DNA from 2 places in the Streptomyces sp. NBC_00289 genome. Region 2 is predicted to be linked to the other one. Evidence: predicted binding sites of a transcription regulator. Region 2 holds the regulator's gene; the other holds the start of a gene.

The links. Region 2 encodes HspR, which represses chaperone genes until heat shock. Its sites were predicted from a motif close to TTGAGNNNNNNNNNCTCAA; they were not measured.
Region 1: a site for HspR is predicted at 2,935-2,953, ahead of lon (endopeptidase La). Genes of this name have one in related genera too.

What each region holds. Positions count from the first base shown of each region.
Region 1 is NZ_CP108046.1:3,730,700-3,736,366, reverse strand. It holds gene OG985_RS16905 (sensor histidine kinase) at 1-116, opposite strand, end outside; gene OG985_RS16900 (response regulator transcription factor) at 113-850, opposite strand; gene OG985_RS16895 (spermidine synthase) at 972-1,667, opposite strand; gene OG985_RS16890 (rhomboid-like protein) at 1,892-2,857, shown strand; gene lon (endopeptidase La) at 2,976-5,390, shown strand.
Region 2 is NZ_CP108046.1:4,974,255-4,979,921, forward strand. It holds gene OG985_RS22525 (alpha-E domain-containing protein) at 1-502, shown strand, start outside; gene OG985_RS22530 (transglutaminase domain-containing protein) at 505-1,371, shown strand; gene OG985_RS22535 (sugar ABC transporter substrate-binding protein) at 1,501-2,607, opposite strand; gene OG985_RS22540 (heat shock protein transcriptional repressor HspR) at 2,914-3,366, opposite strand; gene dnaJ (molecular chaperone DnaJ) at 3,373-4,560, opposite strand; gene grpE (nucleotide exchange factor GrpE) at 4,594-5,247, opposite strand; gene dnaK (molecular chaperone DnaK) at 5,244-5,667, opposite strand, start outside.

The DNA of each region.
Region 1 (5,667 bases), 1.2 Mb from region 2:
GTGGTGATCAGCACCGAGACGACGACCAGCGCGCCCAGCTTGGTCTTGATCGAGAACGGGCGTACGCCCCCCCAGGGCTCCCCGGGGCTTCTCCGTGGGGCCGGCCCGTCGCTCATGGCGTCGGCGTCTCCAGCGCGTAACCGACACCGTGCACCGTGCGGATCCGCTCGGCGCCGATCTTCCGCCGCAGCGCCTTGATGTGGCTGTCGACGGTCCGGGTACCCGAGGCGTCCGCCCAGTCCCACACCTCGGCGAGCAGCTGCTCACGGGAGAGCACCGCGCGGGGGGTGTTGGCGAGGCACACCAGGAGGTCGAACTCGGTGGGCGTCAGATGCACGTCGTCGCTGCGCACCCGCACCCGGCGCTGCGCGTGGTCGATCTCCAGCTCGCCCAGCCGCAGGATTCCGCTGCGCGGGGTCGAGGCCGCGATCGCGGCCCGCTCCACGCGGCGCAGCAGCACGTGCACCCGTGCGGCCAGCTCACGCATCGAGAACGGCTTGGTCATGTAGTCGTCGGCGCCCACGCCGAGTCCGACCAGCATGTCGGTCTCGTCGTCGCGGGCGGTCAGCATCAGCACCGGCACCGGACGCGCGGCCTGCACACGGCGGCAGACCTCCAGGCCGTCGAAGCCGGGCAGCATGATGTCGAGGATCAGCAGATCGGGCTGCCAGGCCTCGGCCGTGTCGACCGCTGACGGACCGTCGCCCGCCGTTTGCACGAGGAATCCCTCGGCGCGCAGGCGGGTCGCGATGGCGTCCACGATCGTCGGATCGTCCTCCACGACCAGAACCCGGCGCTGAGCGCCGGGGGCCGCCGCCGTACCGTTGTGGGAGGTGTGTGTCTGCTCCATCGCCCGCCCCTGAGTTGCTTTCCGGGATCAGTGGGGTGACCCCTTGTCTGCGCATGACTGCGATTGACGCTTGAATGATCGGCGTCAGGTAGGCAGCGTACGGGGAGTGACCGCGCCTTTGCTATCCAGGTCGGACGGCGAGATGTACGACGTCGGGAACGCCCCGGGCAACCGGGATCTCTTCGGTACGCACCTGTTGGAACCCGGCATTCCGTAGGGATCCTTCAAATTCCGGAGATGGCCGCGCCGACCACACCGCCAACACGCCACCCGGGTTCAACACCCTTGCGCAGCTGGCCAGTCCGTCGACGGAGTAGAGGCTGTCGTTGCCCTCGGTGACCGTCCAGCCGGGCCCGTTGTCGATGTCCAGGCACAGCGCGTCGTACGTGGCGCATGTCTCATTGACGAATGCGACAAGGTCCGTTTCCAGAATCCCGGTGCGCGGGTCGGCGAGGGCGGGCGCCGAGAGCGCGGACAGCGGACCGCCGCGATGCCAGTCGACGATGGCGGGCTCGCGCTCGACGACCGTGATCCGGCCCCACCGCGGGTTCGCCGCCGCGTGTGCGAGCGAGAATCCGACGCCCAGTCCGCCGATCAGCACACTCGGACGGGCCGGGGGCGCCGGCCGCCCGTCCAGGGCGTCGAGCGCCGCGTCCATCAGCAGCCGCTCCGACCGTCCGTCGGAGGTGTCCATCAGGAAGCACCCGTTGGCGATGATCTGCAGCAGCTCGCCGTGGCGCCGCAACACGACCTCGCCGTACGGGCCCTCGCGACGGTCCAGGACTTCGGGGGTGTCGTACGAGTACGAGAGGGGCATCGGCCCATCCTGGCAGTCGGGCGGGGGAGGGGCGGGCGAATTATCCGGAGGGCGGCCTGCCCGGGGTGACGCGTGCGCGCGGGGCTGCTCACGCGCGGGCTGCCCGCCCGCGGATGTTCAGGCGCTTGGGAAGTTCCTGTGAATCGCCCGGTGCGTGGCGCCGGTCATAGACAGTGCCGGTGCGGGGCGCGAAGGGTGGGGTGTGACGGAAGGGGCTCCTCACCGTGGAATCGACCGAGACCGCCGACGCGGCGGCGCCCTTCCCGCCGTCCGGCGCGTGCCCGCCGACGGAGTCCGGGCTCCTGGACGGGGTGCCACGCCAGCGTGGTGCCGCCGCACAGGGCACCGGGTCCGCCGGCTGCGCCGAGTCCGAGGGGTCCGTCGAGTCCGCCCGGGCGGTTGTCACCACCCCGCCCGCGACGGCGAACGCCGGGACGGCCACCGCCCGGGCGGTTCCCCGCCGCTTCCCCCGCCGATGGCGCCTGCTGCCCACGCCGCCCGCGACGGCGAACGCCGGGAGGGCCACCGCCCCGGCGGTTCCCCGCCGCTTCCCCCGCCCGTGGCGCCTGCTGCCCACGCCCGCCTCGACGCCGGTCACCTTCGCCTTCGTGCTCGTCCTCGTCGTCACCTCGGCCGTCACCGCCCACGCCGACCCGGCGCTCGTGCACGCCCTCCACCAGGGGTCCAGCACCGACGTGGCGCACCTCGTGCGGACGCCCGTGCTGGTGCTGTTCGCCAGCGCCCTGTGGGTCGCGGGCGGGATCACCTCGCCGTACGCGCTCGGTCTCGTCCTGGTCCTCACCGCGCTGGAGCGGCGCGTCGGCGGCCCGCGCACGGCCGGCGTGTTCCTTCTCGGCCATGTCCTGGCCACCCTCGCGACCGAGGTGCCCGTGGGCCTCGCCGTCCTGGCCGGCCACCTCCCCGAGAGTTCGCTGCACCGTCTCGACTACGGCGTCAGCTTCGGCGTGGCCGCCGCCACCGGCGCCCTGGCCGGACTCCTCACGCCCTGGCTGCGCTGGCCGCTCCTGGCGGTCTTCGGCGGGGCGCTGGTCCTGGACCTGCTCGCGTTCACGGACCCGATGACGAACTGGGGCCATCTGATCTCGCTGGTGACCGGCATCGCCACCTGGCCGGTGATCCGACGGCACCACCGGACGCGGACCGCGGCCCCTGCGGCGGACCGCAGGTAGGGGGACCGGCTGTGAGCGGCTTGATCGCCCACAGCGAACGCGTGGCCTCCCGGGGAACATTCGTCGATGCGTGTGCATTGAGTCGGCATAGCTCAACTTGAATGCCGAAGGGGAGATCATGGCTTCGACGTCCACACCGCTCACTCTGCCTGTGCTGCCGCTCGACGACGAGGTCGTGCTGCCCGGAATGGTCGTACCGCTCGATCTGAACGACGCCGACGTGCGCGCCGCGGTGGAGGCCGCACAGGTCGCCGCCCGCTCGGAGCCCGGCAAGCCCAGGGTCCTGCTGGTGCCGCGCATCGACGGGTCGTACCCGGGCACCGGTGTGCTCGGCACCGTCGAGCAGGTCGGCCGGCTGGCCGACGGTGACCCCGGCGCGCTCATCCGTGGCCGCGGCCGCGTGAAGATCGGTGCCGGTACGACCGGCCCGGGCAAGGCACTGTGGGTCGAGGGAACGAGGATCGAGGAGAGCGCGCCCGAGCCGCTGCCCGGTCACGTCGCCGACCTCGTGAAGGAGTACAAGGCCCTGGCCACCGCCTGGCTGCGCAAGCGTGGCGCCTGGCAGGTGGTCGACCGGGTGCAGGCCATCGACGACATCTCCACGCTCGCCGACAACTCCGGGTACTCGCCGTTCCTGACCACCGAACAGAAGGTGGAGCTGCTGGAGACCGCCGACCCGGTCGCCCGCCTCAAGCTCGCCACCCAGCAACTCCGCGACCACCTCGCCGAACAGGACGTCGCCGAGACCATCGCCAAGGACGTCCAGGAGGGCGTCGACAAGCAGCAGCGCGAGTTCCTGCTGCGCCGCCAGCTCGAGGCCGTACGCAAGGAACTGCGCGAGATCAACGGCGAGCAGGAGGGCGAGGAGTCGGACGACTACCGCGCCCGTGTCGAGGCCGCCGACCTGCCCGAGAAGGTCCGGGAGGCCGCCCTCAAGGAGGTCGACAAGCTGGAGCGGTCCAGCGACCAGTCGCCCGAGGGCTCCTGGATCCGTACCTGGCTCGACACCGTGCTCGAACTCCCGTGGAACGACCGCACCGAGGACGCGTACGACATCCAGGGTGCCAAGGCGGTCCTGGACGCCGAGCACGCGGGCCTGGAGGACGTGAAGGAGCGCATCACCGAGTACCTGGCCGTGCGCAAGCGCCGCAGCGACCGGGGCCTGGGTGTGATCGGCGGGCGGCGCGGCGGTGCCGTGCTCGCGCTCGTCGGACCGCCCGGCGTCGGCAAGACCAGCCTCGGCGAGTCCGTGGCGCACGCCATGGGCCGCAAGTTCGTCCGGGTCGCCCTCGGCGGCGTCCGCGACGAGGCGGAGATCCGCGGCCACCGCCGTACGTACGTCGGAGCGCTGCCCGGCCGGATCGTCCGGGCGATCAAGGAGGCCGGGTCCATGAACCCGGTGGTCCTGCTGGACGAGATCGACAAGGTGGGCTCGGACTTCCGCGGCGACCCCGCGGCCGCGCTCCTGGAGGTCCTGGACCCGGCCCAGAACCACACCTTCCGGGATCACTACCTGGAGGTCGAGCTGGACCTGTCGGACGTCGTCTTCCTGGCCACCGCCAACGTGCTCGAAGCCATCCCCGAGGCCCTGCTCGACCGTATGGAGCTGGTCCGCCTGGACGGCTACACCGAGGACGAGAAGGTCGTCATCGCCCGGGATCACCTGCTCCCGCGCCAGCTGGAGCGGGCCGGTCTGAACACGGACGAGGTGGTGCTCGACGAGAGCGCCCTGCGCAAGCTCGCCGGCGAGTACACGCGCGAGGCGGGTGTCCGCACCCTGGAGCGGTCGATCGCCCGGCTGCTTCGCAAGGTCGCGGCCCAGCACGAACTGGGCGCGCGGGAGCTGCCGTTCACCATCCGGGACGGCGACCTGCGCGAGCTGATCGGCCGGCCGCACCACGTGCCCGAGTCCGCTCAGGACCCGGCCGAGCGCCGGACGGCCGTGCCGGGCGTGGCGACGGGTCTCGCGGTCACGGGCGCGGGCGGTGACGTGCTGTTCGTCGAGGCCTCCCTGGCCGACCCGGAGACGGGCGCGGCCGGACTGACCCTGACCGGCCAGCTGGGCGACGTCATGAAGGAGTCGGCGCAGATCGCGCTGAGCTTCCTGCGCTCCCACGGCGCCGAGCTGGAGCTGCCCGTCGGCGACCTGAAGGACCGGGGTGTGCACATCCACTTCCCGGCCGGCGCGGTCCCCAAGGACGGCCCGAGCGCGGGCGTCACGATGACGACGGCGCTGGCGTCGCTCCTCTCCGGCCGCCTGGTCCGCACGGACGTCGCCATGACCGGCGAGGTCTCGCTGACCGGCCGGGTGCTGCCGATCGGCGGTGTGAAGCAGAAGCTGCTCGCCGCGCACCGGGCGGGTGTCACCACGGTGATCATCCCCAAGCGCAACGAGCCCGACCTGGACGACGTCCCGGCGGAGGTGCTGGACAAGCTCGACGTCCACGCCGTCACGGATGTCCGCCAGGTCCTGGAACTGGCTCTGTCGCCGGCTGTGAACGGCGCGGAGTCGGAGGTTCCGGTAGCGGCGTGACGGACGCGGCCGGACAGTGGAGGCCCGGGTCCCGTGAGGGAGGCCCGGGCCTTCGCCGTGCCTGGTGAGCGGTCGGCGGTCGTGTGCGGTGCGGTACGGGGCGGGCCTCTGCCGGGTGAACCGTCACCTGGTTCATCATGGTCATGCCATTACCGGGGCCGTTGGGGCGGCCACGCACGGGAAACACCAGGTGGGAACAGGCCCCGGAGGCTGCCAATGGTCCAAGCCTGCGAAATACTTGCCGAGCCGCGCCCGATGACGGCTCTTGGCGGAAACG
Region 2 (5,667 bases):
CGGCCTCGCCGACTCCACGATGAGCCGCGACGACAGCTGGCGTTTCGTCGTCCTGGGCCGCAGCCTGGAACGGGTGGACATGACCGTACGGCTGCTGTCCGTGCGGGTGCTGGATGCCGCCCACGCGCCCGACTGGCCGACCCTGCTCAGCGCGAGCGGCGCCGACGAGGCGTACGCGCGCGTGTACGGCGGCTTCGGCGACACCCCGCGCGTGGCCGAGTTCCTGCTCCTGGACCGGGACTTCCCGCGCTCCGCGCTGCACGCGCTGACCACCGCCGAGGAGTGCCTCACCGCCCTGGGCCGCCCGCGGCAGGACCCGGCGCGCCGCCCCATCGGCCGGCTGCGCACCCGGCTCGAGTACCTGGACACGCACGCCCTGGAAGAGCAGCTCCCCATCCTGCTCATGGACCTCCAGACCGCCTGCATCGCGTCGGCGGAGGCGGTGGCGGAGCGGTTCTACCCGAACCAGGGGCCCGTCGAGTGGGCCTCGGAAGGAGCGTGAGCATGACCACGCAGACGATGACGCAGGCCACCCGGCGCCTCCGGATCCGGCACCTCACCCGCGTCGCGTACGCGCAGGCGGCCGTCTCCTCGCACAACGAGGTCCGCATGACCCCGCTGACGCTGCCCGGCCAGACCACCCTGGACGCCCGGGTCACCGTCAGCCCGACGGCCACCACCTGGTCGTACTGGGACTACTGGGGCACCCAGGTCACCGGCTTCGACCTGATGGACCCGCACGCCGACCTCACCATCACGGCCTCCAGCCTGGTCGAGACCCACCCGCCGGGCCCGCTCCCCGAACCGCCCGGCTGGGCGGCGGTGGCCGAACGCACCGCGAACTCCCGCCTGTCGGAGTTCGCCGACGCCACCACGCGGACGACGGTGCCCGCGGGGCTCGTCGAGACAGCCCGGGACGCGGTCGCGGGGCTCGACCCGCACGAGACCGCGGTCGCCGTCTCCGCGCTGGTCGCCGACCGGGTGTCCTACCTGCCCGGCACCACCGGCGTGACCACCTCCGCCGCGGAGGCGTGGGAGCTGGGCGCGGGCGTCTGCCAGGACATCGCCCACGTCACCATCGCGCTGCTGCGGGGCCTCGGCCTGCCGACCCGCTATGTCTCCGGCTACCTCCACCCCGAGCGCGAGGCGGAACTGCACCGGCCGGTCGCCGGGCAGAGCCACGCGTGGGTCGAGTACTGGGCGGGCGACTGGTGCGGCTACGACCCCACCAACCGGACCCGGGCCGACGAGTCCCACGTCGTGGTCGGACGCGGCCGCGACTACGACGACGTCACCCCGCACAAGGGCGTCTACCGCGGAGTGGCCGGCGGCCCACCGGAGGTCACGGTGGAGTTCACCCGGGTGGCATGACCGCGGTGACGCACCCGGCGCGGCGGCGCGGCCGGGGTCGTTCGTTCGGATCAGGGCGGATCAGGGAGCGGTGCCAGGGCTCGCGAGCCCGCCTGATCCGAACGATCCGAACGATCCGAACGAGAGGCCCTAGTTCAGGCCGATCGCGGCGCAGGCGCTCTTGTACTTGCTGGTGCAGATGTCGGACACCTTGTAGATGCCGTCCGCGACGACGGTGCTCTTGATGTTGTCCTTGGTCAGGGCGACCACGGGCACGAGCTGCGCGGGGATGGCCTTGTTCGTGGGGCTGTCGACGCTGTCCCGGGCCAGGGCGTCGAACTGGATGTCCTTGCCCTGGACCTTGGCCACGGCCATCTCCGCGGCGGCCTCGGCCTCACCGGGGTACGGCTTGTAGACGCTCATGTACTGCTGGCCGCCGACGATGCGCTGCACCGCCGCGAGTTCCGCGTCCTGGCCGGTGATCGGGGGCAGCTTGCTGACGCCCGCGGCCTCCAGCGCCTTGATGATGCCGCCGGCCATCGCGTCGTTGGCGGAGTAGACGGCGGCGATGTTGTCCTTGCCGATCTTGTCGATCGCCTCGGTCATGTTCGACTGGGCGGCCTCGGGGCTCCACTTGTCGGTGTCGAAGGAGTCGGAGATCGTCACCTTGCCCTCCAGTTCGGAGAGCGCGCCGGTCTTGAACTGCTTGGCGTTGGGGTCGGTCGGCGAGCCGTTCATCATGACGACCTTGTCCGAGGTGTCGGCCTGCGTGCCCAGCGCCTCGATCACGGACCGGCCCTGCACCTCACCGACGAGCTCGTTGTCGAAGGACACGTACGCGTCGATCGGCCCCTCGGCCAGCCGGTCGTAGGCGATGACCGGGATACCCGCGTCCTTCGCCTTCTGCACCCCGTCCGCGATGAGATGCGCGTCGACGGCGTCGAGCAGGATGACGTCGACCTTGTCGTCGACCATCTGCTGCAGCTGGCCCGCCTGCGTGTCCGCGTCGGCACCGGCGTTGGCGTACACGGTCCGGCCCTGCTTCTTGGTGAGGGCGGCGACCTTCGCCTTGATGATCGGGTAGTCGAACTCGGCGTACCGCGTGTTCGTCTTCTCCGGCATCAGGACACCCACGGTGACGTCGTTGCCCTTGGTCGGGCTCGCGTCCGCGCTGTCCCCCGAAACCCCCAGGGCGCCGCACGCGGCCAGCGAAAGGGTCATTGTGGACGCGGCCACGGATATGGCGATACGGCGCATGGGGGTGCTCACTTCTGGTGCCTTCCGGACGTGGACGCAAATTGCGACCCAGATGACTCAAAAGCCAACGCGGACGCGCCCCCCAGCGTCAAGCGAAACTACTTAACGAGATGGCAACGCCACACTCCGCTTTGCATGTGAAGACGTGAGGGATTCGCCTCCGAACAGTTTCACGGACTCTACACCTCGCCGCGGCAACGGGCGTCGGCGATCCGTACAACGAACGGGCACCGGTCTCGCGCCGCACGTGAAGGGGCCCGGGGAGTGCTCCCCGGGCCCCTTCACGCGTGCGTGCCTGCGGACGGGTCAGTCCGACGGCTGCTGTCGCTTGGGTCTCCACACCACCAGCGCGCTGGTCTGCTGGACCTCCTGATACGGGACCAGGTCCCGCCGGTAGGAGGCGTGCACCGCGGCCTCGCGCTGCTGCATCGCGGCCGCCGCGCCGTCCAGGGCGGCTTCCATCTCCGCCACCCGGGACTGGAGGGCGGCGACCTGGTTCTCCAGCTCGATGATCCGCTTGATGCCGGCCAGGTTGACGCCCTCGTCCTGGGACAACTGCTGCACCTGACGGAGCAGTTCGATGTCGCGGGCCGAGTAGCGGCGGCCCCGGCCGGCGGTGCGGTCGGGGGAGACCAGGCCCAGACGGTCGTACTGGCGCAGTGTCTGAGGGTGCAGGCCGGAGAGCTGGGCCGCCACCGAGATGACGTAGACCGGGGTTTCCTCGGTCAGTTCATACGGGTTGCGTCGACGACCGTCCATCTCGCATCAAGCTCCCTTCGCGGCCTGGAACAGCTCCGCCCGCGGGTCCTCACCCGCGGTCGCCTCGCGATACGCCTCCAGCGCGTCACGAGCCTTCCCCGACAGATCCGTCGGAACACTCACCTCCACGGTGACCAACAGGTCGCCGCGCGTGCCGTCCTTGCGGACCGCGCCCTTGCCACGTGCGCGCATGGTGCGGCCGTTGGGCGTGCCCGGCGGCAGCTTCAGCGTGACCGGCGGCCCGCCCAGGGTGGGCACCCTGACCTCGCCGCCGAGGGCCGCCTCCGTGAACGTCACCGGGACGGTGACGGTCAGGTTGTCCTCCCTGCGGCCGAAGACCGGGTGCGTGTCGACGTGCACGACGACGTACAGGTCGCCGGCCGGGCCGCCGCGCTCGCCGGGCGCGCCCTTGCCGCGGAGGCGGATGCGCTGGTTGTCGCTCACCCCCGCCGGGATGCGGACCTGCATGGTCCGGGACGACTTGGCGCGCCCGCTGCCGTGGCAGACCTCGCAGGGGTTCTCCGCCATCAGGCCGCGGCCCTTGCAGTCCGGGCAGGGGTCCGTCAGCGAGAAACCGCCGCCGGAGCCCCGGGCGACCTGGCCGGTGCCGACGCAGGTCGGGCAGACCCGCGGGTTGCCGTTCTTGTCGCCGGTGCCGGAACAGGCCTTGCAGGGCTGCTGACTCGACATGCGCAGCGGGACCGTCGCGCCCTCGATCGCCTCGGTGAAGCTGAGGGTGACCTCGGACTCGATGTCCTGGCCGCGCCGGGGGTTGGTCCGGGTGGTGCCGGTGCCGCCGCGGTTGAACAGGCCCCCGAAGACGTCTCCGAGTCCGCCGCCGAAGCCGCCGGCTCCGCCCTGGGCCCCGCCGCCCTGGGCGCCGCCTCCGAAGAGGTCGCCCAGGTCGAAGTTGAAGGAGCCGCCGCCCGCGCCCGGCCCCGGACGGAAACCGCCGTTGCCGAAGAGGGCGCGGGCCTCGTCGTACTCCTTGCGCTTCTTGGGGTCGCCGAGGATGTCGTTCGCCTCGGAGATCTCCTTGAAGCGCTCCTCGGCCCTGACGTTGCCCTTGTTGGCGTCCGGGTGGAACTCGCGGGCGAGCTTCCGGTACGCCTTCTTGATCTCGGCCTCGGTGGCGTCCTTGGGGACGCCGAGGACCTTGTAGTAGTCCTTCTCGATGAAGTCCTTGGTGCTCATCCCCGACGCCCCTCCTTTCTCATCGCTTCAAGCTCAGCCCTCGTCCGGGCCACCGCTCTCCTTGTCGTCGGCCGCCTCGGTCGCCTCTTCGGCCTTGCCGGCCTGCGCTCCGGGCTGGGGTTCGGCCACGGCCACCCGCGCGGGGCGGATGGTGCGTTCGCCGAACCGGTACCCGGGCTGAAGAATCGCCACGCACGTCGTCTCGGTGACGTCCGGTGCGTAACTGTGCATCAGGGCTTCGTGGATGGTCGGGTCGAAGGGCTCGCCCTCCTTGCCGAACTGCTGAAGTCCCATCTTGGCCGCGACGGTCTCCAGCGACTCGGCGACGGACTTGAACCCGCCGACGAGTTCGCCGTGTTCCCGCGCGCGGCCGATGTCGTCGAGCACCGGCAGGAGTTCGGTCAGGAGGCTCGCGATGGCGATCTCCTTGACCGTGACCCGGTCCCGTTCGACCCGGCGGCGGTAGTTCTGGAACTCGGCCTGGAGCCGCTGGAGGTCGGCGGTGCGCTCGTCGAGTGCTTTCCGCGCCTGGTCCAGCTGGGCCGTCAGGCCGGCGATCTGTGCTGCTGATGAGTCCCCGGCCGGGGCCGCCCCCTCCTTGGGGGCGGCCGCGGGCTCGGCGTCGTCAGAGGTGGCGCCGGAAGGGACGTCGGGCTTCTCCTCGAAGCCCGGGGTCTCCTCCGTCACGCGGCACCGTCCTTGCGCTCGTCGTCCACGATCTCGGCGTCGACGACGTCGTCGTCGGCCTTCGGGGCCTCGGCGCCCGAGGCGTCGGCGCCACCCGCACCACCCTGAGCGGCCTGGGCGTCCGCGTACATGGCCTGGCCCACCTTCTGGGAGACCGCGGCGACCTTCTCGGTGGCCGTGCGGATCTCGGCGGTGTCCTCGCCCTTGAGCGCGGCCTTCAGCTCCTCGACGGCGGCCTCGACCTCGGTCTTGACCTCGCCCGGGACCTTGTCCTCGTTGTCCTTGAGGAACTTCTCCGTCTGGTAGACGAGCTGCTCGCCCTGGTTGCGGGTCTCGGCGGCCTCGCGGCGGGCGTGGTCCTCCTCCGCGTACTTCTCGGCCTCCTGGCGCATCCGGTCGACCTCGTCCTTCGGCAGCGAG